DNA from 4 places in the Martelella soudanensis genome. Region 1 is predicted to be linked to each of the others. Evidence: predicted binding sites of a transcription regulator. Region 1 holds the regulator's gene; each other region holds the start of a gene.
The links. The regulator PhoB, encoded in region 1, activates phosphate uptake and scavenging genes when phosphate is short. The targets are predictions, from matches to a motif close to TGTCATNNANCTGTCAT.

Region 2: HQ843_RS08400 (PhoX family protein) is a predicted target of PhoB. The motif match lies at 5,960-5,976, and genes of this name have one in related genera.
Region 3: HQ843_RS13660 (NAD-glutamate dehydrogenase) is a predicted target of PhoB. The motif match lies at 6,445-6,461, and genes of this name have one in related genera.
Region 4: olsB (l-ornithine N(alpha)-acyltransferase) is a predicted target of PhoB. The motif match lies at 3,254-3,270, and genes of this name have one in related genera.

Annotation. Positions count from the first base shown of each region.
Region 1 is NZ_CP054861.1:1,373,113-1,381,036, forward strand. It holds gene HQ843_RS06635 (carbohydrate kinase family protein) at 1-823, opposite strand, end outside; gene HQ843_RS06640 (orotate phosphoribosyltransferase) at 863-1,558, opposite strand; gene phoB (phosphate regulon transcriptional regulator PhoB) at 1,943-2,626, opposite strand; gene phoU (phosphate signaling complex protein PhoU) at 2,649-3,368, opposite strand; gene pstB (phosphate ABC transporter ATP-binding protein PstB) at 3,483-4,286, opposite strand; gene pstA (phosphate ABC transporter permease PstA) at 4,296-5,624, opposite strand; gene pstC (phosphate ABC transporter permease subunit PstC) at 5,621-7,102, opposite strand; gene HQ843_RS06670 (substrate-binding domain-containing protein) at 7,173-7,924, opposite strand, start outside.
Region 2 is NZ_CP054861.1:1,730,720-1,738,643, forward strand. It holds gene HQ843_RS08375 (hydantoinase/oxoprolinase family protein) at 1-1,588, shown strand, start outside; gene HQ843_RS08380 (hydantoinase B/oxoprolinase family protein) at 1,592-3,250, shown strand; gene HQ843_RS29410 (MerR family DNA-binding protein) at 3,330-3,509, shown strand; gene HQ843_RS29415 (ZinT family metal-binding protein) at 3,680-4,282, opposite strand; partial or broken gene HQ843_RS08395 (metal ABC transporter solute-binding protein, Zn/Mn family) at 5,549-5,689, opposite strand; gene HQ843_RS08400 (PhoX family protein) at 6,028-7,920, shown strand.
Region 3 is NZ_CP054861.1:2,867,614-2,875,537, reverse strand. It holds gene purH (bifunctional phosphoribosylaminoimidazolecarboxamide formyltransferase/IMP cyclohydrolase) at 1-136, shown strand, start outside; gene HQ843_RS13665 (MFS transporter) at 117-1,439, opposite strand; gene HQ843_RS13660 (NAD-glutamate dehydrogenase) at 1,573-6,354, opposite strand; gene pdxY (pyridoxal kinase) at 6,569-7,450, shown strand; gene HQ843_RS13650 (carbonic anhydrase) at 7,489-7,924, shown strand, end outside.
Region 4 is NZ_CP054861.1:4,800,736-4,808,659, forward strand. It holds gene mutS (DNA mismatch repair protein MutS) at 1-1,999, opposite strand, end outside; gene olsB (l-ornithine N(alpha)-acyltransferase) at 2,341-3,201, opposite strand; gene lspA (signal peptidase II) at 3,492-3,980, opposite strand; gene HQ843_RS22945 (TrmH family RNA methyltransferase) at 3,977-4,834, opposite strand; gene HQ843_RS22950 (class I SAM-dependent methyltransferase) at 4,831-5,934, opposite strand; gene HQ843_RS22955 (LapA family protein) at 6,016-6,363, opposite strand; gene HQ843_RS22960 (integration host factor subunit beta) at 6,401-6,697, opposite strand; gene lptC (LPS export ABC transporter periplasmic protein LptC) at 7,134-7,790, shown strand; gene HQ843_RS22970 (LptA/OstA family protein) at 7,799-7,924, shown strand, end outside.

The DNA of each region.
Region 1 (7,924 bases):
CTGAAAGCGACTTCACCTTGTCCTTGGTCAGGAGGCCGGCGAGATCGAGCGAGGCGAGGATGCCGGCGTCGAAAGTGTCGCCGGCGCCGACGGTGTCGACCACCTCGACCTTTTCGCTGGGGACTTCGACCTTTTCCGTGGCCGTGTAACCGATCGCGCTGTCACTGCCGCGGGTGATGACGACAAGACTGGCGCCGGCCGCGATCCAGCGGCGCGCCTTGTCGTCGAGCGAGCCGTCCAGTCCGAACCAGTCGAGGTCCTCGTCGGAGAATTTCAGAATGTCGGATTTCGCCGCCATCCGCTCGATCCGGGCGCGATGCTTTTCGGCGTCGGTGATGAAGCTTGGGCGGATATTCGGGTCGAGCGAGATTACGCGCTTTTCCGCCTCGCGCATCAGCAGCGCCTCATAGGTCGACCCGCAGGGCTCCGGGATCAGGCTGATCGCGCCGAAATGCATCGCGCTGCAATCATCGCCGATCACCGGCAGGTCGTCCTCGGTGATCATCCGGCCGGCGGTGTTCTCGTCGTAGAAGGCGTAGCTTGCCGAGCCGTTCACCAGCTTGACGAAGGCGAGCGTGGTCGGCCGGTCGGAGGTTGCGACATAGGAATGGTCGACCTTCGAGGCGTCGAGCTTGTCACGAATGATATCGCCCATCAGGTCCGATGAAAGGCCGGAGAAGAAGCCGGTCGGCCGGCCGAGCCGGGCAAGGGCCACCGCCGTGTTGCAGACCGCGCCGCCGGCATAGGGCGAGAACGCCGGCTCGCCGCCGGTGGTCTCACGGGGCAGCATGTCGATAAGGGCTTCGCCGCAGCACAGGATCATGGTCTTCTCCCAATTTGTTCTTTTCGCGTCCGGGCCGGGTCAGACGGGCAACACGTCAACGCCGCCGCGCGCCTTTGACCAGGCCATCGGCCGATCGAGGAAATCGGCGACGGAATCGAGCGTTTTCGCATCGAACCGCTTTTTCTCGCGCGCCACCGCCAGCACGTTCCGCCAGGTCGCGATGTAATGGAGGTCAACGCCGCCACTCTCGAATCGTTTCCCGGCTTCGGTGAAAATATCGTAGTAGAACAGTGCCATGCCATGCTTCACGATACCGCCGGCATCGCGGATCGCATTGATGAAGTTGAACATCGAGCCGCCCGCCGTGGTCAGGTCCTCGATCACCAGCACCCTCGCGCCCTCGTTCATATGGCCCTCGATCTGGGCGTTCTTGCCGTAGCCCTTCGGCTTCTTGCGGCAATAGATCATCGGCAGGTCGAGACGGTCGGCGAGGAAGGCGGCAAAGGGAATGCCCGCGGTCTCGCCGCCGGCCACGCAGTCGAACTGTTCGAAGCCGGCCTCGCTCATGATCTTTGCGGCGGCGAAATCCATCAGGGTGGAGCGGATTCGGGGAAAGGAAATCAGCCGACGGCAGTCGATATAGACCGGGCTCACCAGACCGGAGGAAAGCTTGTAGGGCTCATCGGGGGAAAAATGCACCGCCTCGATCTCCCACAGCATGCGGGCCATCAGATCGGCCATCACCACCGGCTCGGTAAAACTCGCGCTCGTCATCATCATCCCTTTCGTCTGACGGTTCTGTCCGTGCCCTGTTCGGAGGGAAAAATCAATCGCTGGTGCAGGAAAGGACAGTGCTTTGGTGGTCTGAGGATAAAGAAACGATGAGGTATCGCAATGACGGTGGGCGGTATTAACGGAATTTCCGAAGGCGAGGCGCCGATGAAGCGCATCGGCATCGCAGTCTTCCACCCCCTCGCCCCGCAGGGGAGAGGGTGGCGCGAATGCGCCCGGTGAGGGGAGGGTCTTGCAACTTTCCGTGGCCGGACAGGGGGTGAAAACCAGTGCCGCGAGCGTTTCAACCACGGTGATGCAGCTTGCCCTCATCCGGCCTACGGCCACCTTCTCCCCAAGGGGAGAAGGGGACGACTGAGAGGCCCCTCACACTTCCATCGAATAGCCCGCGCCGCGCACGGTGCGGATCACGTCCGGCATCTGCGAGAAGTTGAGCGCCTTTCTGAGACGGCCGACATGGACGTCGACGGTGCGCTCGTCGACATAGATGTCGTGGCCCCAGACGCCGTCGAGAAGCTGGGAGCGGGAAAATACCCGGCCCGGCGAGGTCATCAGGAATTCCAGAAGCCGGAACTCGGTCGGCCCGAGCCGCACTTCCTTGGCCTTGCGGTGGACGCGGTGGGTCTCGCGGTCCAGCTCGATATCGCCGCATTTGAGCACGCTGGACAGCACTTCCGGCCGGGCCCGGCGCAGGATCGCCCTGACCCGGGCCATCAGCTCCGGGGTCGAGAACGGCTTGACGACATAGTCGTCGGCGCCGATCGCAAGGCCGCGCACCCGCTCGCTCTCCTCGCCGCGCGCCGTCAGCATGATGATCGGCAACCGCTCGGTCTCGGGCCGCATGCGCAGGCGCCGGCAAAGCTCGATGCCGGAAACGCCGGGCAGCATCCAGTCGAGCAGCAGAAGGTCCGGCACCCGCTCCTGCAGCCTGATCTCGGCCTCGTCGCCGCGCGAGATCGTCTCGACCTCGTAGCCTTCGGATTCGAGGTTGTAGCGCAGCAGGACGCTCAGCGCTTCTTCATCTTCGACAACTGCGATCTTCGGAACCATCTCGTGCCTCTGTCAAATGGTTTCAGGACTTGCTCTCGCCGGAGCCGACCGAGGGCGACATGTCGTCCTTCGGGCGTTCTCCCTGCGGCTGCGAGCCGGTGGCGATGTAGTAGATCATCTCGGCGATGTTGGTCGCATGGTCGCCGATGCGCTCGATATTCTTGGCGCAGAACAGAAGATGCGTGCAGGTGGTGATGTTGCGCGGATCTTCCATCATGTAGGTCAAAAGCTCGCGGAACAGCGAGGTGTAGATCGCGTCGATCTCCTCGTCGCGCTCGCGGATCGAATTGGCCTTGTCGGCCTGGCGCGAGGTGTAGGCGTCGAGCACTTCCTTGAGCTGCAACAGCGCCAGTTCCGACAGGTGCTCGATGCCGTGGGCGAGCTTGCGCGGCACGCCGGTGCCCTGCACCGAGATCACCCGCTTGGCGGTGTTCTTGGCCATGTCGCCGACGCGCTCGAGATCGGCTGCGATCCGGATCGCGCCCATGATTTCGCGCAGGTCCGTTGCCACCGGCTGGCGTCTGGCGATGGTGACGATCGCCTTTTCGCCGACCTCGCGTTCGGCCTCGTCAAGCGCCAGATCCTCGGCAATCACCTTTTCGGCGAGCTCGGTATCGGTGTTGACCAGCGCCACGACGGATTGCGAGACCATTTCCTCCGCCATGCCGCCCATTTCGGAAATCCGGCGCTGGAGGTATTTCAGCTCGTCGTCGAACGCCGATATGATATGCGAGTGTGCCATCTCTGTTTCTCCTGAGAGCCTGTCCGCGTTTCGTTGAATCGCGAACACGCTCTAACCTCTTGTTTTACCGCGCGTCCGGACGGAAAACCGGTGTCCACTTTTCCTGGACGCGCTCTAACCGAACCGGCCCATGATATAATCCTGGGTGCGGCTGTCGGTGGGATTGGTGAAAATCGTGTCGGTGTCGTCCTCCTCGACCATGTAGCCGAGATGGAACATGGCCGTGCGCTCTGAAACGCGGGCGGCCTGCTGCATCGAATGGGTCACCATCACGATGGTGTAGTTCTGTTTCAGCTCGCTGATCAGTTCTTCCACGCGGGCGGTCGCGATCGGGTCGAGCGCCGAGCACGGCTCGTCCATCAGGATCACCTCGGGGCTGACGGCGATCGCGCGCGCGATACAGAGCCGCTGCTGCTGGCCGCCCGAAAGGCTGGTGCCGGGCTCCTGCAGGCGGTCCTTGACCTCGTTGAACAGGCCGGCCTTCTGCAGGCTGGTTTCCACGATCCGGTCGAAATCGGCGCGGTGGCGGGCAAGGCCGTGAATGCGCGGGCCGTAGGCGACATTCTCGTAGATCGATTTCGGAAACGGGTTCGGGTTCTGGAACACCATGCCGACGCGGGCGCGCAACTCCACCACGTCGATGCCGGAAGTATAGATATCCTCGCCGTCGAGCGTGATCGCGCCGGTCACCCGGCAATTGTCGATCGTGTCGTTCATGCGGTTCAGCGTGCGCAGAAAGGTCGACTTGCCGCAGCCCGACGGGCCGATCAGCGCGGTCACGGCATTCTGGCGGATATTGAGGTTGACGTCGAACAGCGCCCGCTTCTGGCCGTAATAGACGGAGACATCCTTGCCGGCCATCTTGTAGGTTTGTTCGTTCATATTTGGGCCCATTGTCTTTTTCGCATCAAGGTTCATCTCCGCCTCCTACCAGCGCCGCTCGAAGCGGCGGCGGAGAATGACCGCGGTCAAATTCATCAGGATCAGGAACACCAGCAGCACGATGATCGCCGCCGAGGTGCGCTCGACGAAGGCGCGCTCGGCCTCGCCCGCCCACATGTAGATCTGCACCGGCAGCGCGGTCGAGGGATCGAGCGGGCTTGCCGGATAATCCGCGACGAAGGCGACCATGCCGATCAGCAGCAAGGGCGCTGTCTCGCCGAGCGCGCGGGCAAGGCCGATGATCGTGCCGGTCAGGATGCCGGGCATAGCGAGCGGCAGCACGTGGTGGAACACCGCCTGCATCTTCGAGGCGCCGACGCCGAGCGCTGCCGAGCGGATCGAGGGCGGCACCGCCTTGAGTGCGGCGCGGGTGGCGATAATGATCGTCGGCAGCGTCATCAGCGTCAGCACAAGGCCGCCGACGAGGGCCGCCGAGCGCGGCAGGCCGAGGAAGCCGATGAACAGCGCCACGCCCAGAAGTCCGAAGACGATCGACGGCACGGCGGCGAGATTGTTGATATTGACCTCGATGACATCGGTGAACCGGTTCTTCGGCGCGAATTCCTCGAGATAGATCGCGGATGCCACGCCGAGCGGCAGCGACAACACCAGCACGATGCCCATCATGTAGAGCGTGCCGACGAAGGCGACGCCGATGCCCGCCGATTCCGGACGCGAGGAGGCGCCATGGGTGAAGAAGCCGGTGTTGAAGCTTTTGTGCAGCCGGCCCTCGGCCTTCAACTCCGCCATCCATGCGGCCTGCTGGTCGGAGACGCGACGGCTGGCTTCCGGCATCGACAGGTCGATCTGGCCCTTGTTGGCGGAATCGATATCGGCGGCGGCAAGCAGCTTCACGTCGACGGTCTTGCCGATCACCGACGGGTCGTCCATCACCACGTCACGCAGGTCGACGCGGGCCGAGCGCGAGACAAGCCGCATCGCCGCGCGCATTTCGGCGTCATTGGCGGGGTCGAGACCGAGCGTTTTCGCCAGCGCGTCCCCGACCAGAACCGGATAGTTTGCGATGAGCAGCAGCCGCGGATTTTCATCGCGCAGGCCGTCGGGGTCGACGACTGCTTCGCTAAACGTGATCGGCAGCGTGATCGTGGTCTGCTGGAACGCGGTGAAGCCCTTGCCGGCGACCGAAAACAGCAGTGCTGCCAGGAAAAACAGGCCGGCGGCGATCGCGAGGAAGCCGAACACCCGAAAACGCTTTTCCGCGCGGTGGCGGCGTTTCAACCCCTTGCGGCGGGTCTCGGTCACGTTGCGGCGGAAATCCTCCGCCTCGTTCGGATTGGTGAATGTCTCGCTCATGCGTACTGCTCCCGATATTTGCGCACGACATAGAGCGCGTAGACATTGAGGCAGAGCGTGATCACGAACAGGGTCAGTCCGAGCGCGAAAGCCACCAGCGTCTGGGGCGTATTGAATTCGAGGTCGCCGGTGAGCTGGTTGACGATCTTGACCGTCACCGTCGTCATCGGCTCGAACGGATTGATCTGCAGATTGGCGGCGACGCCTGCGGCCAGCACCACGATCATGGTCTCGCCGATCGCGCGCGAGGCGGTCAGCAGCAGCGCGCCGACAATGCCGGGAAGGGCTGCCGGCAGCACCACGCGCTTGATGGTTTCCGATTGCGTGGCCCCGAGCCCGAGCGAGCCCTTGCGCAGGCTGTCGGGCACCGCGTTGATGATGTCGTCCGACAGCGAGGAGACGAACGGGATCAGCATGATGCCCATCACCAGGCCCGCCGTCAGCACCGACTGCGCCTCGATGAAATTGCGGTAATCGCCGGTGAAAAGCCCGTTTAGCTCGACGGACAGGTCACGCAGCAGCGGGCCGACCGTCACCAGCGCGAAGAAGCCGTAGACGATGGTCGGAATGCCCGCCAGCACTTCCAGAAGCGGCTTGGCGATCGCGCGCAGGCGTCCGCTTGCATATTCCGACATGTAGATCGCGGCATAGAGCCCGACCGGCACGGCAACCGCCATCGCCACCACCGAAATGTAGATCGTGCCGGCCAGAAGCGGGATCAGGCCGAACTGACCGGGTGAGCCGCTCTCGCCGGCGGCGGCGAAGCGCGGGTCCCAGACCGTGCCGAAGAAGAAATCCATCGGCGGAACCTGCGCAAAGAAGCGCAGCGATTCCGACAGCATCGACAGCACGATGCCGACGGTCGTCAGGATCGCGATGGTGGAGGCCAGCAGCAGGGCCGCCAGCACCACCTGCTCGACGCGGTTGCGGGCGTGAAATTGCGGTCTGACCGCGCGAAAGGCAAGCGCCAGCGAAACCAGCGCCACCGCCAGCACGGCGGCCGCCATCGCATAGCTGCTTTTCGCCGAAAGCGTGTTCATCCGCTCGGCCGATGCCAGCACGAAGGGCTGCGGACTGGAGGCCAGCGGGATGCCGCTTCTGGCGAGCACGGCGCGAAGCTGGCTGGAATCCTCGGCCACGCGTTCGCGCGCGCTGTCTGGAAGCTGGCGCAGGCCGTAGGCCACCGAGGTGACGGTGTTGAAGGTCAGGCTCTGGGCCGAGGCCGGCTGTTGCTTCACGCTTTCGGGAAAACCCTCACGGATTTCCCCGCCGATCAGAAGCGGGCTCGCCACCATCCACACCGCCGTCAGCAGCATCGCGGGAATAACGGTTGCGATCGTCACGAAAGATGCGTGATGGCTGGGCCGGGAATTGATCCGCCCGGCATCCGCCAGCGCATAGGCTTTGGCGCGGGCCGCGAAGAAGCCGCCTGCGCCAAACAGCACGATAAGCGCCAGTATGATCAAAAACACATGCATATCCGGACCATCCGGGGCGTGCGGCCCCTTTTTTCCCGCCACCGGCGGGACTTGTCATTCACATCGGGCGTTACTGCGTCTGCTGTAGCATCACGCCCTTTTCGAAAGCGGCCTCGGTTGCCGCCCTTTCGGCCTTTGAGGCCGGCACCAGGCCGTATTCGGCGAGCGGCCCGTAAGGCCCGGCCATATCGTCGGACAGGAAGAAGTCGACATATTCCTGCAACCCCGCAATCGCGCCGACATGGGCCAGCTTGACGTAGAAATAGAGCGGTCGCGACACCGGGTATTCGCCGGAGCCGACGGTTGCGAGCGTCGGCGTGACGCCGTCGATGGTCGCCACGTTCAGCTTGTCGGCGTTGTTGTCATAGAAGGAGAGGCCGAAGACGCCGAGCGCGGAGCGGTTGGCGGCGACCCGCGCCAGCGTCTCGGTATAATCGCCGTCGATACCGGGCGCGCGGCCATCCTTGCGCACGGCGATGCACTTGCTCTCGCCCTGCTTCTCCCCGAATTCCCCCGTGAGAAATTCGACCGCGCCCGCCTCCTCGCAACCGACCGCCAGCACCTTTTCCTCGAACACTTCGCGGGTGCCGTGCTTTTCGCCGGGAATATAGGCGGTGATCTCGCTGTCGGGGAGCGCCGGATTGACTTGCGCCCAGCGGGTATAGGGGTTTTCCACCAGCTTGCCGTCGATCACCAGTTCGGCGGCGAGCGCGTGATAGAGGTCGAGCGGCGTCAGCGCCATCTGCTCCATTGCGGCATCGGTCGCAAACACGATGCCGTCGTAGCCGAACACGATCTCGGCAATGCCGGTGACGCCATTCT
Region 2 (7,924 bases), 360 kb from region 1:
CGCCATCAGCCTGCTGCACGCCTATGCCAACCCGGCGCATGAGGCCCGCCTGAAGGCCGAGGTCGAGGCGCGCTGGCCCGAGGTGACGGTCGTCGCCTCCCACCAGATCACCCGCGAATGGCGCGAATACGAGCGCACCAACACCGCCATCCTGTCGGCCTATGTCCAGCCCAAGGCCGAGCGCTATCTGGAGAAACTGGAGGCGGGCCTCGCCGGCAGGGGCTATGCCGGGCAGCTCTTCATCATGCAGTCGAATTGCGGCGTGGATTCGGTGGATGCGGTCAAGGCCGTGCCGATCACCATGGTCGAAAGCGGCCCGGCCTCCGGCTTCTGGGGGGCTGCCGAACTCGGCCGGATCATCGGCGAGCCCAATATTCTGGCGCTCGACATCGGCGGCACCACCGCCAAATGCTCGCTGATCGAAAACAACCAGGTCACGATCAAGACCGATTACTGGATCGAGCGCGACGGAAAGTCCGCAGGCTACCCGATCATGGTGCCGGTGGTGGATCTGGTAGAGATCGGCAATGGCGGCGGATCGATCGCCTGGGTCGATGATTTCGAAAAGCTGCATGTCGGTCCGCATTCGGCAGGCTCCACGCCTGGCCCGGCCTCCTATGGACGCGGCGGCGAGGATGCGACCACGACCGACGCCAACCTCGCTCTCGGCCGGATCAACAAGGACTATTTCTGCGGCGGTTCGGTTGAAGCCGACATGCCGGCGCTCGAAAGCGCGCTGGAGCGGCTTGCCGGGCGCATGGGCAACACCCCGGAAGAGGTTGCGCGCGGTATCATCCGGATCGCCAACTCCAACATGGTCAACGCGCTGAAACTGGTCTCGGTCAATCGCGGCTACGATCCGCGCGATTTCACGCTGGTGGTGTTCGGCGGCGGCGGGCCGATGCATGGCGTGGCGCTTGGCCAGGAACTGGGCGTCAAGAAGGTGGTCGTGCCGCGCGGCGCGCCGGTGTTCTCCGCCTGGGGCATGCTGATGTCGGATCTGCGCCGCGACTATTTCGTCACCCGCCTGATGGACAGCGCGGACCGCGAAGGCCTCGATGCCCTTTTGATGCACACCATGGAACGCGCGCGCGCCGAATATGCCCGCGAAGGCTTCGGCGCCGACAAGGTCACACTGAAGCCGATGGTGCGCTGCCGCTATCAGAACCAGGAATTCGCGGTCGAGGTGCCGGTGCCCGCCGGTCGCGTGACCGAGGATGTTCTGGCGAAGATGGTGTCGGAGTTCCACGAGATCTACGAGCGCGAATATACCTATCGTCTTGCCGCAGGCGTCGAGATCATCGGCCTCCATCTGGTCGCCTCAGCCGCGGTCGGCAAGCTCGAACTGGTGGCGCTGCCGAAAACCGGCGCGCGACTGGAAGACGCGGTGAAGGGCAGGCGCATGGTCGATTACGCCACCGAAGGCCGGCACGAAGCCACCATCTACGACAGCACGAAATTCGAGCCGGGCATGGAATTTTCCGGGCCTGCCGTGATCGAGGATCCGGGCACGACCATCGTCGTCCATCCCGGCAACCGCGTCTTCATCGACGATTTCGGCAACACCCATATCGAGACGAGGGGCTGAACCATGACCGCCAAGACCTTTGATCCCGTCACCTTCGACATCATCCAGAACGCGCTGGAAGCGATCGCCGACGAGATGTTCTACGCCCAGGTGAAGACCTCGATGAGCGCGATCATCTACGAAGTGCTCGACCTCTCCACCTCGATCCTCAACCCCGAAGGCGAGATCGCCGCCTCGGGCGCTGGCATTCCGGCCTTCATCGGCGTTCTGGACAAGGCGATCGCCGGCATCCTCGCCAAGTTCCCGCTCGAGGAAATCCGCGAGGGCGATGTGTTTGCTTCAAACGATCCCTATTTCGGCGGCGTCACCCATCTCAACGACATGGTGCTGGCAGCACCTGTGTTCCATGACGGCGTCATGGTTGCCTGGGTCGCCAATATCGCCCACTGGAACGATGTCGGCGGCAATGTTCCGGGTTCGATGTCGGCGGAAGCCACGGAAATCTTCCAGGAAGGCATCCGCATCCCGGCGGTGAAACTGTTTGCGGAAGGGGTCGAAAACCAGGCTGTTTTCGACATTCTCAAGGTCAATTCCCGGCTACCGGATTTCCTCAACGGCGATCTCTGGGCCGCGATCGCAGGATTGCGCATCGGCGAGCGGCGGGTGCTGGAACTGGTCGCGAAATACGGCGCGGATACGTTTGCCGCGGCCGTCACCGATTATATGGATCTCGGCGAACGCCGTGCCCGCGCGGCGCTGGCCAACATTCCGCAAGGCAGCTACAGCTTTGCCGAGGAGCAGGATAGCGGCGCGATCCACAAGGTCACGCTGACGGTCACCGCCGACGAATTCATCGTCGACCTGACCGACAACCCGGCCCAGTCCGGCTCGCTCAATTGCTCGCGCGAGGGCACGGAAATTGCCGTGCAGCTGGCGTTCAAGGATTTCACCGATGCCGATGCCCCCGGCAATGGCGGGTTCTTCAGGCCGCTCAGGGTGGTGACGAAGCCCGGCACGATCTATCATGTCGAGGCCCCCGGCGCGCTCGGCTATTATGCCGAGGTCGAGATCAGGCTGTTCGACATGCTGCTCAGAGCGATGGCGGAGCACTTTCCAGGCTCCGTGCCGGCCGGCAATTTCGCCTCCATCTGCGGCACCAATATCGGCGGCCCGCATCCCGATACCGGCCGCCACTACACCATCGTCGAACCGCAGGTCGGCGGCTGGGGCGCGTGGGAGGGCTCCGATGGCGTTTCCGGCCAGTTCTCCGGCTTCCACGGCGAGACCTTCAACTGCCCCGCCGAGGTTGCCGAGGCCCGCTACGGCCTCGGGATCGAGCAGGTGGCGCTGAATACCGAGCCCGGCGGCGAGGGTCAGTGGCGCGGCGGCAAGGGCATCGAGGTGCATTACCGGGTCCGCGCCGACAACAATTTCCTCTCGGTCGGCTACACCCGCTCGCGGATGCCGCCCTGGGGCGCATCGGGCGGGCTCGACGGATCGGTCAATTATGTCGAGGTGCTGCGCCGCGACGGAACCCGCGACCGCCACGCCTTCACCACCAACCTCACCGTCAACGAAGGCGACATCATCCGCGTGGTCACCGGCAATGGCGGTGGCTATGGCGACCCGAGCTTACGCAGCCGCGCCGACATCGAACGCGACCTGCGCAACGACTATCTGACGCCCGACCGCGCAAGAGAGATCTACGGCTACGAGGCCTGATCGCGCCGGCCGCGGCGCGGAAAGCACGCCGCAGGGCTGCATAGAGCGTCGGGAAACCGAGACGGATTGGAATTGGTGGATGTCGCCCTGTGGCGACCTTGGTTTCTCGCTGGATGAAATTCGCGCTTTGCTCGATCTTTCCGATGACCGGTCCCGAAATTGCGAGGCCGTGGACCGCATCGCGCGCGAACACCTTTTTGAGGGCGAGCGGCAGATCGATGATCCGAAGGCGCTTCAAAGCGAGTGGACCAGCTGTTGAAGCAATGCTCATGCGGAACGATCGCGGAGTGTCGCCTCAGCCCGATGCACCGGGACACAGTCACGGCTGAAGCCTTCCGAGCCGCCGTCGGCACGGCGTTGAAATGGTCTGGAGATAGTGCATCCGGCCCTTAAGGACCGGACGTCTGTTCGTGGGTTGCCGAGCTGGCCTCAGTGCGCCAGCATTTCGTGGACGATCTGGTCGCTGTTGAGCGATGACGGGTAGTAGGTCGGCCAGTTGGTCACTTCTTCCAGCAGGGCCGAACGGTCGTCGCCCCAGTAGAGGTGATAGTGATCGGCCGTCGCCGGTGCGATCCGGTGATCGGAGAACTGGATGAACCGCGGTGCGGCCTCGTCGCCGCCGGTCTTTTCGAAGATGAACCGGACGCCCCTGTTGCCTTTGGCGTAGGTCAGGACTTCATAGCCGTCGCTTTCGTAATCGGCCTGAACCGTCTCGCCATCCTCGTAGAAGGTGACCTTGTCACCTTGGATGGTGATCCGCTCGACATCGGTCTTGTAGCCGGTGTCGTAATAGGCCTTGTATTCCGCAGCCGTCATGTCGCTCGACTCTGCCTTGTGCTCCATCACCGGGTCGAGCGTTCCGTCCTGAAGATAGGGATAGACCGACTGCCAGTCACCGGCCCAGTCGGAAAGGGGCCGGTCTGCGATCTGACTATCCTCGAAATAGCCCTTGTAGATCTCAGGGTCGCCATGATCATGGGCATGGGCTTCATCACCATGTTCATGACCGTCATGCTCGCCCTCGTGGACCATGCCGCTGCCGCCGGCAACGGCGATGTTGTAGGGCATGCCGCCGACATCGATCGTGCCGACCTCCTGCAACCCGTCCTTTGCGATGCGGCGGACGAGGCCGGCATTCGGGTCACTCATCACGATCTCATCGCCGGCCATGGCGATGCGCGGACGCGGGTCGTTCCAGTGGCCGTCCATCGAATAGGGTTCGGTGACCCTGGCGCTTGTCGTGAGGCTTCCGTCCAGAATGTCGATCTGGTGCAGGCTGCCATCTTCCGTCAGGACATAACCGAAACGGGCATTGGCCGGATCGAGCGTGAAGTCGACGCGGCGGAACGGCAGTTCGATATAATGGAAGTGCGGTTCATCGGCAGGGTCGATGACCACGAGACCGTTGGAACCGTAATTGCCGAGAAACACCTGCATGCTTTTCGCGCCGAGCAGGGTGCCCGTGGTCTGATCGCTCGGCAGGTCGGCCGGATAGGGCAGCATCTCGAATTCGAGGCCGTCCTCGCCGGTCGTCACGGTCAGCACGCCTTCCTTGCAGCCTGCGGCCAGATATGCCCCGGAGAAGGCCTCGCCGTGGATGCCGGTGCAAGTCGCGACATCGCCGGTCGACGTGCCATCGACGGTGACGGCGCGCAGGCCGATGCGGGTGCCGTTGACCGGCGTGTTGGTCGCGACAGTCGTGACCCAATACGCGCCGACCGGGGCCGCAAAGCCGTGATGGGCGCGGTCCTGCTCCAGCCGGCCGGTTTCAAGCTCGCCATGGGAAAGCTCGTGGGCGTCGACGATTTCGGCATAGCCGCCCTTGTCGAAATTGACGACCACCTTGCCGTCATGATCGATGATGTGGAACGGGCGCGGGCCGTTGAGGCTGTGCTCGACGACAACCGGCTCCTCAATGTCGATATCGGAATGGTCGCCATGGGAATGCAGCGAAATGCCGCTGTCGATGAAGTGAACCGCATCGCTGTCAGACTGAACAGCAACAATGGCCGCACCGTCATTGACCGCATAGAGCTTGTTTTGCCCGGTGGTGTCGAAGGACCAGCGATTGTCGGGCTGGCCGAGGTCGAATGCCGTGATTTTCGCATCGGCATGGTCGCCGACGAAAATCCGGTAGAGGGTGACGCTGTCCTCGTGGTCTTCGGCGAAGGCTGCCGGTGCACCGAGCGAAATCGCGAGTGCGGATGCACCCAGGATCCATCGTTTCATATCTGTCTCTCCTATACGGTATAACGTAACTTCAATGGGTGAGGTTCGGCCTCGCCCGGTTTATTGTTGTCAGCCGTTATTGATGGCGGCGGCGAGCGTTTCGGCGTTGTAATGCATCATGTCGATATAGCTTGGCGCGGGGCCATCGGCTGAAGACAACGCGTCCGAATAAAGCGTTCCCCCAAGCTCCAGTCCGGCTTCGGACGCGATTCAAATGCTGGAGCATCTGTAACGTAATATCATTACATTTATCGAAGGGATGATTTGATGGCAACCGTTTTTTGCCGCTTTCCTGAAAAATTGCCCCGGGTTTGAAGATCGCGCCGAAAAATGCGGGCGCCCGCCGCGCGGCCTTTGCCTGTCTTCGGGATTTCCTCCGCGTCCTTCCGCATGCCGGCTTTTGCTCGACACCTCCGGTCTTGGCCAGCGCCGCGATGTGCAGGGCCGAAAGAGCGTTTTTGATGCTGTCGTCGACGGGACTTTCATTTCACCGTCAAGAAAGCCCTGTATGGTCAATCCGGTAATGATATTAAATTACGAGGACCTTCATGACCAGGATACCGCCTATCAAGATGCCCGCCGACGCGTGGGACGAACTCAATTTTCCCCGACCCGAAGAAAGCGATTTCGACCGTGTGGTCGAACGCGCGATCTCGCGTCGCGGTTTTCTCGGCGGCGTTGTCGCCTTCGGTTCGGGCGCTGTCGCCATGGGCGCCGGGCTGCTGCCGAGCGGAACGGCCGAAGCGGCCGCGCCGCAATCGCGCTTTCCGTTCACGCCGATTGCGGCCCAGACCGATTACGCCTTCCACGTGCCGGAGGGCTATAAAGCCAGGGTTCTGGTGAGCTGGGGCGATCCGCTTTATGACGGCGTTGCCGAGTTCGATCACGAGACCGGCGGTTCCGTCGAGGAATCCGACAAGGTCTTCGGCGAAAATACCGACGGCATGGAAACCTTCGAGATCGGCAATCACCAGATTCTCGCGGTCAACAACGAGTATGTGAACAGCGACATCAACCTGCCGCATACCGAAGACGGCACGCCGCAGACTGCGGCCGATGTTCTGAAGCTCCAGAACCTGCAGGGCGTTTCCGTGCTCGAGATCGCGGAAAGCCCGGAAGGCTGGTCCGTGGTGCGCTCCAGCCCGTTCAACCGCCGCCTGCATCACAACGCGCCGATGGCGATTTCCGGACCGGCCGCCGGTCATCCTCTGCTGAAGACCGAAGCGGACCCCGATGGCCGCGCCGTGCTTGGTACGCTCGGCAATTGCGGCGCCGGCAAGACGCCGTGGGGGACCTATCTGACCTGCGAGGAGAACTTCAACGGCTATTTCGGCGCCACCGAAGAGACGAGCTACAGCGACGATGTCGCCGCCGGCTACAAGCGCTATGGCATGGCGCAGGAAAGCCAGTACGGCTACGAAAAATTCGATCCGCGCTTCGATACGTCGAAAAATCCCAACGAACCGCACCGTTTCGGCTGGGTGGTCGAGATCGACCCGACCAATCCCGACAGCACGCCGGTCAAGCGCACCGGGCTCGGTCGCTTCAAGCATGAAAACGCCGCGGTGACGTTGGCTCCTGATGGCCGCGTCGTGGTCTATCTCGGCGACGATGAGCGCAGCGAGTTCCTGTACCGTTTCGTTTCCGCCCATCCGTATGTGGCCGGCGGCGATACCGATGGCCTGCTCGATGACGGCACGCTCTACGTCGCGAAATTCAACGACGACCAGACGGGCGAATGGCTGGCGCTGACGCCGGAGACCACCGGCATGGAACCCGCAGACATCCTGATCTTCGCCCGCATGGCCGGATCGAAGGTCGGCGCCACGACCATGGACCGTCCCGAATGGGTCGCCGTCAACCCCTATGCCGTCGAGGCCTATTGCTGTCTCACCAACAACAAGAACCGCGGCGTCAAGGCGAATGCCGGCGGCGACGCCACCCCGGTCGGCGGGCCGAACCCGCGCGAGGCCAATAAATACGGTCAGATTGTGCGCTGGTATCCCGATGACGACGACCATGCCGCCGATACCTTCGGCTGGGACCTGTTCGTCATGGCCGGCAATCCGGACGTCCACGCGGATGCCTATGCCGGTTCATCCAACATCAACAGCGGCAACCTGTTCAATTCCCCCGACGGCATGGCCTTCGATACCAGCGGGCTCGTCTGGATCCAGACCGACGGCGACGACAGCAATGAGGGCGATTTCGCCGGCATGGGCAACAACCAGCAGCTTGCCGGCGATCCGGCGACGGGCGAGATCGTCCGCTTCCTGACCGGCCCGCGCGGCAGCGAGATCACCGGCCTGTGCTGGTCCGCGGACCGGCGCACGATGTTCGTCGGCGTCCAGCATCCGGGCGGCTCGTGGCCGGCGGAAGAAGGCCTGCCGCGCTCGTCGATCATGGCGGTGAAACGCGATGACGGCGGTCTTGTCGGCTGACGAT
Region 3 (7,924 bases), 1.5 Mb from region 1:
GCTCTCTGCCGTGGCCGCGGGCGCCACCGCCGTGATCCAGCCGGGCGGTTCGATCCGCGATCAGGAGGTGATCGACGCCGCCAACGCCAATGGCGTGGCGATGGTGTTCACCGGGGTCAGGACCTTCCGTCACTGACGGCAACCGTCGCGGGCACGAACAACGCCAGCCCGGCGACCAGAAACACCAGCAGGCTCGCCATGCCGATATTCGGCGAGCCCGTCCAGCTTGTGAGCAAGGCGAAACCGGCCGTCGCCATGAAGCTCGTCATCCGCCCGGTCAGCGAGAACAGGCCGAAGAAGCGGCCTGCCTCCGACGCATCGACGGCGACCGCAAGAAACGCGCGCGAGCCCGCCTGCACGGGACCGAATGCGAGGCCGATGATAACGCCGTAAAGCAGAAACGCCTTTTCCGCGCCCGACGAGAACAGCCCGCCATGGGCCGGCAAAAGCGGTATTGCCCCGAACAGCGTGGCATCGACGCTGGTGGAGACCACGCCGAAGGTCGCGGCAATCAGCATCGAAAGCGTGACGATCACCACCCGTCCGGCGCTGACGCGGCGGCTGAGCCGGGCAGCAACGAAGCAGCCGAAAATGGCGGCGACATTGAGGATCATGCCGTAAATGCCGATCTCGGTGATCGACCAGCCGAACATCGAGGCGGCAAATGCGCCGCCGAGGATCAGGAGACCGTTGAGGCCGTCCATGTAGAGCATGCGGGCGATGAAGAAACGGAACAGCGCCGGGCGTCGTCTGAGGCTGAGAAGGGTCGAGAGAAAGTCGGCAAGCCCTCCCCCCAGCCGCCTGCCTGCCCCGCCTGCTTTTATGCTGTCGGGCGTGAGCAGAATCATCGGCATCAGAAAAACCAGATACCACAGCGCCGCAAGCGGCCCCGCCAGCCGCGCCGGCTCGCCTTCGGCCGCCGACAGGCCGAAGACCGGAGGGCGGCCCAGTATCGTGAGGCCGGTGTCGGGATCGGCGGACACGAACAGCAGGAACAGCACGAGAAAGATCATGCCGCCCAGATAGCCGAGCCCCCAGGCATCGTTGGAAATCCGGGAGATCGCTCCCCGCTCCACCAGCCGGGGCAGCATGGCATCGTTGAAGACCACCGAGAGTTCGGCGGCAATCGTGGCGAACACGATCATCACCGCAGGCCAGAAATAGCCCGAGCCCGGCGCCGCATGCCAGAGCATGGCAAGGCTCGCGATCTGCACGATTGAAAGGGCGCAGATGAAGCGCTTGTTGCCGCCGACGGCATCCGAGAGCGCGCCGGCAAGCGGGGCCGTGAGCGCAATCACGAGGCCCGCCACCGTCGCCGCGTTGGCCCAGGCCGTCTGGCCCGCGACCTTGTCCGGACCGAGTGAGGCAACGAAATAGGGGCCGAAGATGAAGGTGATGATCACCGTGAAAAAGGGCTGCGCCGCCCAGTCGAAGAACATCCACCCCAGAATGCCCGACCGGCCCGCCGCGCGCCCGTCCACCCTGCCCTCAGCCAATGTCACTGCCCTGCCCCCTGTCACGCCTGCCGCCATCCGATAGAATGACGGCGGGCGTTGCGCAAGTCATCCGCGATCAGACGAGATCACGCGCCAGATCTCCCAGGAGACCGGCGGCCACGGTTGTCTTCGCGATTGTCGGGTCTCCGGACGCGGCAAGGCGCGAGAGCTGATCGGTGATCTGCAGCACCCGCCTGGAATGGGCCTCGCGCCAGGCTTCGACAGGTTCTTCCTGATCGCCATGGCCAATCAGCGCGTTGGCCGCCAGATCGCGGCGGCTTGCGGAAATCTGGTCCATGGACCGGGCGAGCGCGAGCGAATCGTAGAAATCGGTGGGACTCATCCGGCTCGCCGCCGACAGCAGCGGCGAGACATAGAACATATTCGTCACCTCGAAATAGGCCTTCGCCGCCTGTTCCAGGCTCTGGCCGCTGCGGCTTGCGATCTGCAACGCCTCCGGCACGAACATCATGGACAGGTGTTGGGCAAGACGCCGCGACAGCACTTCCGGCACGCCCGCCTGCAGCCAGCCAGCCTCCTGGCCCGCCAGCCATTCGGCGCGCGCTTCCGGCAGCAGATCCCCGATTTCCGACTCGAACAGCGAGAACGCGTCACGCAGCTTTTCGACCGAGCCGGCGATATCCCCCTCGGCGAGGCCGTTGCGCAGCAGCAGATGCGTCAGGATCCGGAACACATAGCGAAGCTGGGTATAGATCGCGTTCTGGACATCGCCATCGATCGTGCCGTCAAGCGCATTGACCGCTTCCCAGACCTCCTCCATCGCGAAACCGTCGCGCGCGATGATCGCGGCCTTGACCACCTCCGCCGGCGTCGCCGCCGTCAGATCGCAGGCATTGATGACGAATTCCGGTCCGCCGCGATTGATCACGTCATTGGCAAGCCTGGTGGAGATGATCTCCCGGCGCAGGCGATGGCCGGCGATATCGTCTGAGAACGCCTCGCGCATACGCTCCGGGAAATAGCCGTAGAGCAGCGGCACCATATAGGGATCGTCCGGCAGGTCGCTTTCCAGAAGCTGGTCGAACAGCACGATCTTGCCGTAGGACAGCAGCACCCCGGTCTCGGCCCGCGTCATCGCCTGGTCGGCCTGGCGGCGGGTTTTCAGCGCCTCCTCATCCGGCAGCGTTTCCACGGCGCGATCGAGATGGCCCTCGCGTTCCATAACCTCCATCATCCGCGACAGCGACAACAGGCTCTGCAGCCCCTGGCGGGTGCTGAGCGAGATCGCGAGCGTCTGGAGATAGTTGTTTTCGAGCACGATTTCCGCCACCGCCTCGGTCATCTCCGCAAGCAGGCGGTCGCGGTCCCCGCGCGACAGCCTGCCCGCGCGCATCGCGGAGGCGAGCGCGATCTTGATGTTGACCTCGACGTCGGAGCAGTTGACGCCCGCGGAATTGTCGATGGCGTCGGAATTGCAGCGACCGCCCTTGAGCCCGAAGGCAATGCGGCCCTTCTGGGTGACGCCGAGATTGGCGCCCTCGCCGATGACCTTGACGCGAAGCTCGTTGGCATTGATACGGATCGCATCATTGCCGCGATCGCCGACCTCGGCATTGGTCTCGCCCGCGGCCTTGATATAGGTGCCGATGCCGCCGAACCACAGCAGATCGACCTCGCTCTTGAGGATCGCGGTCATCACCTCGAACGGCGAATATTGCGCGGCCTCGAGCCCGATCGCGGCTGCCGCCTCGGGCGTCAGCGTCACGGATTTCACATTGCGGGAGATGATCATGCCGCCCGCCGACATCTTCTCCCGGTCATAGTCCTGCCAGCTTGAGCGCGGCAGATCGAACAACCGCTTGCGCTCGGCGAAGCCCGCCGCCGGATCGGGATCCGGGTCGATGAAGATATCGCGGTGATCGAAGGCGGCCACCAGCCGGATCTTTTCGGAAAGCAGCATGCCGTTGCCGAACACATCGCCCGACATGTCGCCGACGCCGGCAACGGTAAACGGCGTGGTCTGGATATCGATGTTCATCTCGCGGAAATGCCGTTTTACCGCTTCCCAGCCGCCGCGCGCGGTAATGCCCATCTTCTTGTGGTCATAGCCGGCCGAGCCGCCCGAGGCGAAAGCATCGTCAAGCCAGAAATCCGCCTCCTGCGCCAGAGCATTGGCGGTGTCGGAGAAAGTCGCCGTGCCCTTGTCGGCGGCGACCACGAAATAGGGGTCGTCCTCATCGGCGCGCACCGTATCCTTCGGCGGCACCACCTCGCCGTCGATGATATTGTCGGTGATCGACAGCAGGGTGCGGATATAGCTCTTATAGGCCTCGCGGCCGGCGTTGAACACGTCCTCGCGACTGCCGCCCACGGGCAGGTTCTTCGGATAGAAGCCGCCCTTGGCCCCGACCGGCACGATCACCGCGTTCTTGACCTGCTGGGCCTTGACCAGACCCAGCACCTCGGTGCGGTAATCCTGCCCGCGATCCGACCATCTGAGCCCGCCACGCGCGACCTTGCCGAAGCGCAGATGCACGCCCTCCACCTGCGGGCCGTAGAGATAGACCTCGCGGAACGGCCGTGGCTGCGGCAGGATGGCAAGCGATTGCGAGGCGAATTTGAACGCGAGGTTGGGGCGCGGCGCGCCGTCCTCGTCCGTCTGGAAATAATTGGTCCGCAGCGTCGCGTCGATCAGCTTGACGAACAGCCGCAATATCCGGTCGTCATCGATATTGGGGACGCCTTCGAGCCCTTCCGTGATCGTGCCGCGCGCGCTTTTCAGCCCGTTGCTGCGGGCCTCATCGGAAAGGGCGGGATCGAAGGCGGTCTCGAACATGGAAAACAGCGCCCGCGAAATCACCGGATACTGGCAAAGCGAGTGCGCGATGTAGTCGCCGGTATAGTTGACGCCGGCCTGGCGCAGATATTGCGCATAGGCCCGCAGCACATTCGCCTGACGACCGCTGAGCCGGGCCAGCAGCACCAGCCGGTTGAAACTGTCATTGCTGAGGGCGCCCCGGAAGGCATCGACGAAGGCCTCCTCAAGGCGAGCGCCATCGGCCTCCAGATCGACATCGCCCTCGACCAGTAATTCCATGTCATGAAGAACGACCTCGCTGCTCGCCACGCCGCTTTCGGCATATTCCAGGTCGAAGGTCCGTTCCGAGACAACGGAAAAGCCGAGATTTTCCAACAGCGGCACGCGCCGCGACAGCGGCAGGTGGGAGCCGGCGTGGAAGATCTTCAGGCGCAGCACCTCCGCCTCGTCCTCATGCCTGTCGCGGTAGAAGCCGATGCACATGCCGTCCTTGGCCGCGGATGCGATCAGCCCGATATCGGCATAGGCGTCATCAGGCGAGAACGCCTCGTGATAGGCCTCGTTGCCGTCAATTTCGGGCGCGCCGGGACCGGCGAGTTCCTTGAAGCGCTCCGTCCAGTCGGCCGCAAGCCGTGTAACCTCGGCCTCGAGTTCGGCCTGCGGCACGTCCGGCGTCTTGTCCATGCTGCGCCGTCCGATGATGAAATGCACCCGCGCCGAACGGCCCTCCGGGAACGACGGATAATAGGCGGAAACCCGGCCATGGTAGACGCTGGCGAGATAGTCGCCGATCTTTTCGCGCAGGCGCGAATCGTAAAGATTGCGCGGCACATAGACGAGCACCGACACGAACCGGTCGAAATTGTCGATCCTGCTCAGCACCCGGATGCGCGGCCGGTCCGCGACCGCCATGATCTGTTCGCAGAAAGAGGCAAGCAGCGGCGCGGGCGCCTGGAACAATTCGTCGCGTGGATAGGATTCCAGAGTGTTCTGGAGCATCCGCCCCGCATGGCTCTTTGGCTCGAAGCCGAAGCGGCGGGTGACATCCGCGATCTTGGCACGAAGCAGCGGAATGCGCACCGCCGACTGGGTATAGGCCGTGAAGGTGAACAGGCCGACGATCCTGAGTTCGCCGACAACCTCGCCGTTTTCGCCGAAACGCTTGACGCCGATATAGTCCATATAGGCGCGGCGATGGACGGTGGAGGTGGTGTTGGCCTTGGTCACCAGAAGCAGTTTCGGTCCTTCCAGGAAGGCGATGATTTCCGGGGTGGAGACCACCGGGTTCGGTCCCCGGCGCAACACCCGCATTTCCGGATCGGAGAGAATGCCGGTCGCGGCGTCCGAGACATGCTCGACCCGCGCGCCATCGGCATCGTTGATATAGACGAGTTCGCGCATGCCGAGAAAGGTGAAATTGCCGTCCCGCAGCCAGGCGAGGAAGGCCAGCGCCTCGTCCCGCGCTCCCGCAAAGCCGGAAGGCGCCCGGGTCTCGATCTCGGTCATCGCCGTTTCGAGCTTGGCCAGCATTTCCGGCCAGCCGGCAACCGCGAGGCGGACATGGTTCAGGATATATTCGAGCCGCGCCTTCAGCCGCGCGCGCGTTTCCGGCGCCAACTGGCGCACATGAACCTGAACATGGCTGATCCGGTCGTCTTCCGCATGTTCGATGTCCGGTGAAAACGCCACCGGCTCCCTGCCCTGCGACACGACCAGGATCGGGTGAACGGCCAGCATGAAATCGCTGGTGAATTCCCCGATCTCCGCCATCACCGAATCATAGATGAACGGCATGTTGCGGTCGGTGACCGTGATCACGTCGGTGGCGATGCCTCCCGGCGCGATGCCCTCGACCTGGCCGATCGTGACCAGCGCGTCGCCGCCGTCATAGGCCGCGATCTCGCCGGCGGCATGGAAGGTTGCGGCCGCAATCGCCTCGGGCGTGTAAGGTTCGAGATCCTCGGGGCTGGCGTGTTCGAACATGAAAACCGGGTTGACGTAGGCCTTGCCGCCCTCTTTTGCCAGTCGCTCGGCCTCTAGCATCAGGGACTTGCGCTTCTGATCGGCTTTGCTTTCCATGTTTCCTCCAGCTAGTTATTTTCAAGCGGACTGCGCCGCTATTTTTTAGGCGATTTCCGCTACGAACGAAGATCGTTTAACGCCCCGGCCATGACAGCCGCTTGACAGCGCACTCCAATAGGCGATTTAGAGCGTAAATGAGACGAATGGCAAAACAATTTCATGACCTTATCGTCAAGGCTGGTTTCAGCCCACGCATCAACAGGGCCCAGATATGACATTCGCTCCCCCTGCCGGCGCCATTGTGGCGATCTCAAGCTACGTCATGCGCGGCAAGATTGGCAACCGCGCCATCGTCTTTGCACTTGAATCTCTGGGCTATAACATTTGGTCCGTGCCCACCGTCGTGCTGCCCTGGCATCCCGGCCACTGGCGCGCGACACGGCTGCAGTTTGAAGGCGAGGCATTCGCAAACGCGCTCCGCGAGCTTGGCGAAAGCCGCTGGCGCGGAGAGGTCTGTGGCGTCATCAGCGGCTATCTCGCGAATGCCGCCCAGGCCGAAGCGATCGCGGAACTGGTTGAAAACCTGCGCGCCGAAAGCCCCGGCCTGATCTATCTCTGCGATCCCGTGATCGGCGACGAAGGCGGTCTTTATGTCGGCGAAGATACCGCAAGGGCGATCCGCGACCGGCTGCTGCCGCTTGCCGATATCGCGACCCCCAACCGCTTCGAACTCTCCTGGCTTGCGAACCGCGCGCTTGCCGACAACACCGCCATGATCGACGCGGCACTTGCGCTCGGGCCCGCCGAAGTGGTGGTCACATCGGCACAGTCGATGCTGAAGGAGGGCGTGGCGACGCTGTTTGTCGATCGCAGGCAGGCGCTGCTTGCCGAGCACCAGCGTGTCGAAAATCCGCCGAACGGGCTTGGCGACCTGTTTTCCGCGCTGTTTCTGGCTGCAAGGCTGGCCGGCGCGCCGCCGGGCGAAGCGCTTGAAAAATCGACCGCTTCCGTATTCGAAACGCTGACGCGCGCGGTGCGCGAGGGATCCGATGAACTGATGCCGGAAAAGGATGCGCACAGCCTGAGGGCGCCTTTCGCAAAAGTTGGCCTTCGTCAATTGATGCATCCCTCCCGGCGACGTAAAAGAAACTGACGAGCCGGCAAGGCACCCACAAAAAGGACGGCATTCTGATGGACTCTTTCCCGCAACCCCTTCTCGACGGCTACAAGAACTTCATGTCGGGACGTTATGTCGAAGAGAGCGCCCGCTACCGCCAACTCGCCGAGGAAGGGCAGAAGCCGCAGACATTATTCATTGCCTGCTGTGATTCCAGGGCCGCCCCCGAAACGATTTTCGACGCGAGCCCGGGCGAGTTGTTCGTGGTCCGCAATGTCGCCAACATGGTGCCGCCCTATGAGCCGGACGGCCAGTATCACGGCACCTCCGCCGCCCTCGAATTTGCGGTCGAGGGGCTTGAGGTCAAGAATATCGTGGTGCTCGGCCATGGCCGCTGCGGCGGCATTCATGCAGCGCTTTCGCCGAACGCCGAGCCGTTGTCGCCGGGCGACTTCATCGGCAAGTGGATCAATCTTCTGAAACCCGCCGCCGCCCAGATGAATTCCAATT
Region 4 (7,924 bases), 2.2 Mb from region 1:
GCAAAAAGGTCGATTTACCGCCCATATTGGGTCCGGTCAGCAGCCAGAGACAGCCGTTTTCGCCCGTAACCGGCGACAGCGTGCAGTCATTGGCAACGAATGGCCCCGCCGATTGCTTGCGCAGCGCCTGCTCGACCACGGGGTGACGTCCGCCCTCGATTTCGAACGCCGTGGTCTCGTCGACCAGCGGCCGGCAATAGGCCTCCGCCTCGGCCAGCACGGCAAAGGCGGCCGACACATCGACAACCGCAAGCGCGAGCGCGCCCTTCTTCAGGCGTTCGGCGGCGGCCACGACATTGCGGCGCAGGGTTTCGAAGGTATGGAGTTCGATCACCAGCGCCTCGCCCGCGGCATTGGCGATCCGGCTTTCGAGATCGGCAAGCTCGGCGGTGGTGAACCGCATCGCGTTGGCCATGGTCTGGCGATGGATGAACTTCGCCTTCGCCGCATCGCCCTCGGTCAGCGCGCGGGCATTGCCGGCGGTGACCTCGATGAAATAGCCGAGCACGTTGTTGTGCTTGATCTTCAGCGCCTTGACCCCGGTTTCCTCGGCATATTGCGCCTGCAGCCCGGCAATCACCCGGCGCGATTTGTCCCGCAGCCCCCGGGCCTCGTCGAGGGCGTTATCAGCGCCTTCGCGCACGAAACCGCCGTCGCGCTTCAGGAGCGGCAACTCATCGGCAAGGGCGGCAGCGAGTTGCTGCTCGAGGTCGTGCGGCAGCGCCTGCAGCGATGCAAGCGCAGCTGCGAGTTCCGCCGGCAGATCGGCGTCCGAAAGCACATCGGCAATCGCGCGGGCAACGGCGAGGCCGCGCTGGATCGCGCCGAGATCGCGCGGGCCGCCGCGATCGAGCGCCAGACGCGACAGCGCGCGCGGCATGTCGGGAAGCTGCTTCAGATGGTCGCGAACCGCATCCGAGCGCGCAACGTCGGAGAGGAAGAAGCTCACCGAATCCAGGCGGGCATGAATGGTTTCCGCGTCCGTCAGCGGCGACATCAGCCGTTCGCCGAGGAGGCGCGCGCCGCTGCCGGTCACCGTCCGGTCGATCGCCTTCAGCAGCGACCCGTCGCGCCCGCCCGCCATGGTGCGCACCAGTTCGAGATTGGCGCGGGTAGCGGGATCGATGAACATCGCGGCCGAAGCGCCGTCCTGCTCGGGAATGCCAAGCGGCGGGCGCTCGTTGATCTGGGTCTTTTCGACATAGGCGACGGCGGCGGCGGCGGCGGAAAGCTCCGGCCGGGAAAACCGCCCGAAGCCATCGAGCGTGGCAACGCCGAAGAAGCGGCCGAGACGATCCTGCGCGGTGGCGCCATCGAACAGCACGGCCGGCTGCGGAGAGACCGCGCGCCCCAGAAGATCGAAGACCGGCCGCAGCTTTTCGTCGGAAAACACGGTGTCGGCGACGAGCAGTTCGCGCGGCTCGACGCGCATGATATCGGCGGCAAGGCGGCTTTGCGATGTCGCGCAAACCCGGAAAACCCCGGTGGAAATATCGATCCAGGCAAGACCGTAATTGCTTTCCCCCTCGCCCTTCATGCGCGACAGCGCCATCAGGTAGTTGCTTTCGCCGGGGGCCAACAGCTTGTCCTCGGTGATCGTGCCCGCCGTCACCAGACGGGTGACGTTACGCCTGACCACGGATTTCGAGCCGCGCTTCTTGGCCTCGGCCGGATCCTCGGTCTGCTCGCAGACGGCGACCCGGAAGCCGAGGCCGATCAGTTTCTGGAGATAATCGTCGGCGGCATGGACCGGCACGCCGCACATCGGAATGTCGCGGCCGAGATGCTGGCCCCGCTTGGTCAGCGTGATCGACAGCGCGCGCGCGGCCGCCACGGCATCATCGAAAAACAGCTCGTAGAAATCGCCCATCCGGTAGAACAGCAGAAGATCGGGGTTTGCGGCCTTGATCTCGATATACTGCTCCATCATCGGCGTTGCCGATGCCCGGCTTTCCTCGGAGATCAGTTCTTCGGTCGGGATACGATTATCGTCTGCCACGGCGCACGCTCGATATGAAGGGATTGTCCCTTTCATCTGTCACGAATTTCTGCGGCTCGAAAGGGTCGGCGGCAAGAAAGCTGGGCAAAACGTGAATGGAGGCCTGTCCGGTTTCGCTGCGCTCGATCCAAGCTCGGCCTATCGACGCCTAAAAGGCTTCTCAGCCTACAATCTCTCCCCTTGAGGGAGAGATGCCCCAACAGGGGCAGAGAGGGGTGAACCCTTTCCTCATGCTCGGAGCTTGCGGCTTATGCCCATACCCCTCTCTGTCGCTTTCGCGACATCTCCCCCTCAAGGGGGGAGATTATTGGGGGCTATGCGGTTCGCCGCTAAGAAACCGCTCAGCTCGCGAAGCGTCCGGCGTCGGCGCCGTAATAATTCAGGTAGCGGTCCGAAATCGAGGTGATGGGAAGCACGATCAGCACGTCGGTCGTGTTGAAGGCGTGGTCGATCACGGCGCCCTCGCCCACCATCGCGCCGAGGCGCAGATAGCCCTTGATCAGCGGCGGCAGGCCGGTGAGCGCGCGCCGGCCCGAGGCGTCTTCGGCCGGCATCAGGTTCATGTCGACGGCCAGTTCCGGATGGGCGGCAACGGACCAGTCGCCGGTGGCGCGGGCGTTGTGATACAGGAAGGAGAGCGCCATGGCGTGGGCGGCGGGGTCGGTACCGTGGAAGGAGGCGCAGCCGAACATCACGCCGATATCGTGCTTCAGCGCATAGGCCCAGTTACCCTGCCAGAGCAGTTCCACGGTGCGCTTGCTGCGGTAATCCGGCAACACGCAGGACCGGCCGAGTTCCATGAACCGGACCTCGGGACGGCGAGCGACGAGGCCGGCGGTCTGGAATTCGGAATCGGAATAAAATCCGCCGTGTTCCATCGCGACCTCATGGCGCAGCAACCGGTAGGTGCCGACGATCTGATCTTCGGGCTCGCCCTCGATCTTGCGGTCGATCACCAGAAGATGGTCGCAGATGTCATCCCAGCGGTCGAAATCACGCTTTGCCCGCATCGCGTCTTCCGGCAGGCGGGCTTGCATTTCCTCAACGAAAACGCGGTAGCGGATGGATTGAGCGGCATCGATCTCCGCCGCCGTCTCTGCAATCCGGGTTTCCATGCTGCCGATGCGGCCGAGTACGCCGTCGCCCGCCATGGCAATGGGGCTACCGGGGACCGACGGTTGCAGAAGATCAAGAACTTCCATCGTCATCGCACGTTCCGGATTATTTGTCTTGGGTGTCATAAAGCACTTTACTGCGACAGGTTCGTGACAGCCGCATCCCGCAATCTGAGGGCAGGAGAAGGCTTGGCTCAAGACCTCCCCGCGCCGTTTCCGTGCTATCCGGGCAACCGCCCAGCTGTAAGAAACTGTAATACATGGCGGGAACAAGGTCCAGCCGCTTTTGACGAACCGCCAACGTCGAACACGCCCGCGAGGCCATGGTCCAAGTCATTGAATGGGCAACAGTTCCGCTAATATAGCGCTGAAGCCCCTCAGGCGTCGTCCTTGTCCGGCTGCTTCAGCAGGAACTCCTGAATGAAGATCATCACGGCGCCGATGGTGATGTAGCTGTCGGCGAGATTGAAGATCGGAAACGTCCAGTTGCCGACATGAAAGCGGATGTAATCGACGACGTGGCCATAGATGAAATGGTCGAGAATGTTGCCGAGCGCGCCTGACACCACCAGCGCGAAACCGAAAAGCGCGAACGCCTGCCCCGGCGCGGTTCGGCGCCAGAGATAGATCACCACCGCGACGATCACCAGACGCATCGCCACCAGCGCCCAGCCATTGGTGTCGGAAAGCAGCGAAAACGCGATGCCCGGATTATAGGTCTTGAACAGACCCAGAAACGGCAGCACGTCATAGGTCCGGTGCAGCGGAAGATAGATCTCGACGGCATATTTCACCACCGCGTCGATCAGAACGGCGATCACGATGAACAGGATTGCAGGCCCCGGACGGGAAAGCGGCGATGTCATCGGCCGGGCTCCTCAAGCGACAGAAGGTGGCGGCGCGCCTCGTAAAGCATCACGGCGGTGGCGACGGCCAGATTGAGCGAATCGGCCCGACCCTGCTGCGGTATGCGCGCAAGCCTGCCCGCGCCTTCGGCAAGTTCGGCCGGCAGGCCCTGCTGCTCGTTGCCCATCAGGAGCACGACCGGCTTTTTGGTATAGTCGATGGTGCGGTAATCGACGGAGCCCGCCAGATGGGTCGCGACGATTTCCGCGCCGCTTTTTTTCGCCCACTCAAGAAAGGCTCGCGGCTCGGCGCGCGAGACCGGCAGCGCGAACACCGATCCCATCGTCGCACGCACCGTCTCCAGCGAGAATGGGTCCGTCGTCTCGCCAACGAGAATGATCCCCGATGCGCCGGCGGCATCCGCCGTGCGGATGATCGTGCCGAGATTGCCGGGATCGCGCACCCGGTCGAGCGCGATATAGGTCTCGTCTTTCCTCGGCGTGATCTCGGCAAGCGGCCGGTAACGGCTTTCGAACACGCCGGCCACCATCTGCGGATTGTCGCGGCGGGTGATCGCGCCGAGCACTTTTTCCGAGACCTCGAGCACCAGCCCGCCGGAGGCGACGGTCTTGGCGGCCGCCTTTTCGACCGCCGGCTTGCCCTTGGCCGACTTGGCGTAGATCAGCGTGCGGATCATCCAGCCGAGTTCAAGCGCGTCGATGATCAGCTTCAGTCCTTCCGCGAGAAACGTGCCGCTTTCCTCACGATGCTTCTTCTGGCTGAGCGCCCTGATATCCTTGATGATCGGATTGGAGAGGCTGGTGACCTCCTTGACCGTGCCGACGCGCGGGGCGCGTTCCCTGTCGAAGCTCATTGTGGCAACCACCGCGCATAAAGTGAGGTCGAGAGCGCCCGGCCCGGCTCGTTTCCGGAAACCCCACTCTCGCGGATGACGAGTTCGCCCGATTCGACCACGCCGCCGAAGCCGCGCATGGTCTCCATCATAAGCTCATGGATCGAGTAGAAGCTGGCGCGGATCGAATAGGCGGTCAGCACCAGACCCAGCGCATCGGGCTTCAGGATCGCGCGGCAGAGATCGAGCATTTTCGGCAGGTGTTCGAACAGCTGCCAGATCTCGCCATTCGGACCACGACCGAATTTCGGCGGGTCGGTCAGGATGATGTCGTAGTGATTGCCGCGCCGCGCCTCGCGCTCGATGAATTTCATGGCGTCGTCGCAGATCCAGCGGATCGGCTTGTCGGAAAGGCCGGACAGCGCCTGGTTCTCGCGCGCCCAGCCGATCGCCTTCTTCGAGGCGTCGACATGGGTCACTTCCGCGCCGGCGGCCGCGGCCACCAGCGAGGCGACGCCGGTATAGCCGAACAGGTTGAGCACCTTCGGCTTCGCGCCGCCGCGTTTTCCCGCGGCCTCCAGCACGTCGCGCATCCACTGCCAGTGGGCGATCTGCTCGGGAAACACGCCGACATGGCGAAACGCGGTAAAGCGCCCCAGAAAATCGACATCCAGAATGCGAAGCGGCCAGGTTTCGCCCAGCGCCGCCTTGGGAAACATCCACCGGCCCATGCCCTCCTCATCGGTATCGCCGGTAAACACCGCATCGGCATTGGCCCAGGTCTTTTCATCCAGCAGCGGCGGCCACAGCGCCTGGGCTTCAGGGCGCACGATGCGATAGTCGCCATATTGTTCGAGCTTCAGCCCATGGCCGCTATCGATCAGATGGAAGCCGTCCGCCGATGCCGATTCGAGAATATGGGGAATGCGTTCGGCCGGCCGCTCGCCCTGCTTCATCGCCACCCATTGCGGCTCCGGCTGGCGGCTTTTCCGCTCGCCCGGTTCGCGCTGCTCATCGCGGCGGCGCGGATTTTGATCCTGCGCTGCCTTGACGGACGGCGCATTGCGGCCGTCGCCCCTGCCGGGCTTGCGGCGCGTCTTGTCCTGTCTCGAAGGCGTCATGAAAGACCGTATCCCGGGTTGGTCGGAAGCTCGCGGTTTATCAGCCCTGTCGGGAAAATGGCAAGTCCTGTCGGCACAGCCTCAGGCCGAGGGCAGCCGGTCGAGCGGCCGCGTTTGCGGCAATTCGGCGGGCCGGGTTTTCTGGCGATCGGCTTCCGCGCGCCATTCGGCAGCCTCGCGGCGCTTCGCCTTGGCCGTTTTGCGGTACTTGCGCTGGGAAAACCAGGTCGCCAGCGAGCCGAAGATCAATCCCAGAATGAACGCGGCGAAGATATAGACAAAGAACGGCGCCGAGACGGAAAGCACCTTGTCGTCGGCATTGAACGGGTTGAGCGCCATGGACACCGACTGGCGGTTTGCCACGCAAAGCACGATGAGCACGACCCCGACCGGCGCCAGAATGAGAATGTTGATCAGTTTCCTGGTCATGATGTGCCCGCCCCGATAGTGTCGCCGCATTCAGCGGTCAATTGCCGTCTTTCTGATCAGGATTGAGGCGTTCGCGCAGTTCCTTGCCGGTCTTGAAGAACGGCACCCACTTTTCCTCGACGAATACCGCGTCGCCGGTGCGCGGGTTTCGGCCCGAGCGCGAGGGTCGGTTTTTCACCGAAAAAGCGCCAAAACCGCGTAGTTCGACCCGGTTGCCCGAGGCCAGCGCATCGGCGATTTCATCGAGAATGGCGTTCACGATGTTCTCGACATCGCGGTGATAGAGATGCGGATTACGTGCCGCAACAATCTGAACCAGCTCCGACTTGATCACATTCGACCCCTCAAATCCATGATTTTCAATGCCAATTAGTCTGCCCGACAGACTATGGCCCGTCAACAAGTCAGATCGGCGACAAGACGACTTCGTCCCCCCGGACGCCGGTCTGACGCCGGTGAAGGTCTGATTCAGCCGTGTAACGCCTCAAACCTGACCTGTTTACGTTATACGCAACCCCGATTTCAAGTATGCGTAGGCATAAGATGGAGCGATTTTGCGGGTTGGGAACCCCGGCGACGGCGTTTTCGCCCGAGCGACCCCGAACGAAGGCCCCAATCGCGGTGCCGCTTGACAATCGGTCCGCCACACAGCACCTCCGCTTGATTGCGGGACTTCCGATGCCTAGATGGTCAACTTGTTCTCGATCGCAAAACATAATAATCGTGACGCTTGTAATAAAAGCGCGCAATGGACACCGAAACGGCACGGCATGAGCATTTCCGAGGCAGCAGACCGAACGCCGATCGATCAGGCTTTCCGCAGGGCGGCAAAGCACTCGCGCACCGTTCGGCGGCTGAAGATATTGCTGCCGATCGCCGCATTCGCGATCGCGCTCGCGCTGATCGCCACCGCCTTCGTGCAATCGCTGATGCCCGAAAATGTATCGCTTGGCGCGGCCACCATCGAAGACGGCATGATCGTCATGACCAATCCCGGCATCACCGGTCGCAACCGCGACGGCATACCGTATTCGCTGAAAGCCGACCGGGCGCTTCTTCCCGCCGCCAATCCCGATGACAGCACCGTGCTGCTGGAAAACGTGGTCGCCCAGGTCCCGGTCGAGGATTCGGTGACGGCGATCGTCGATGCGGCGCGCACGCTCTACAACCGCGCGACCGAGCACCTCGAGATCGACGAACCCTTCACCATCAAGCTTTCGAACGGCATGCATGCGGAATTCAACTCCGCCACTATCGATATCCAGGGCGGCACGCTCAAAAGCGATGATCCGGTCACGGTGACCGCGCCGCAGGCCTCGGTGGTTGCCCGAAACGTAAATATCACCGATAACGGACAGAAAATTCGGTTCGGGGGCGGTGTCCATGTTACACTTTCTCCTTCTGCCCTGGGCCAGGGCGATCAGTGAGGTTATCGATGGAGTTGGGCATTCTTAAATTCAGAACCGGCATGATCCCGGCGGCGGTCGCGATCGCCTCGATCTGTTTCGCCAGCCTTCCGGCAAAAACGGCATTCGCCCAGTCCACCGAGACCACCGGTTTC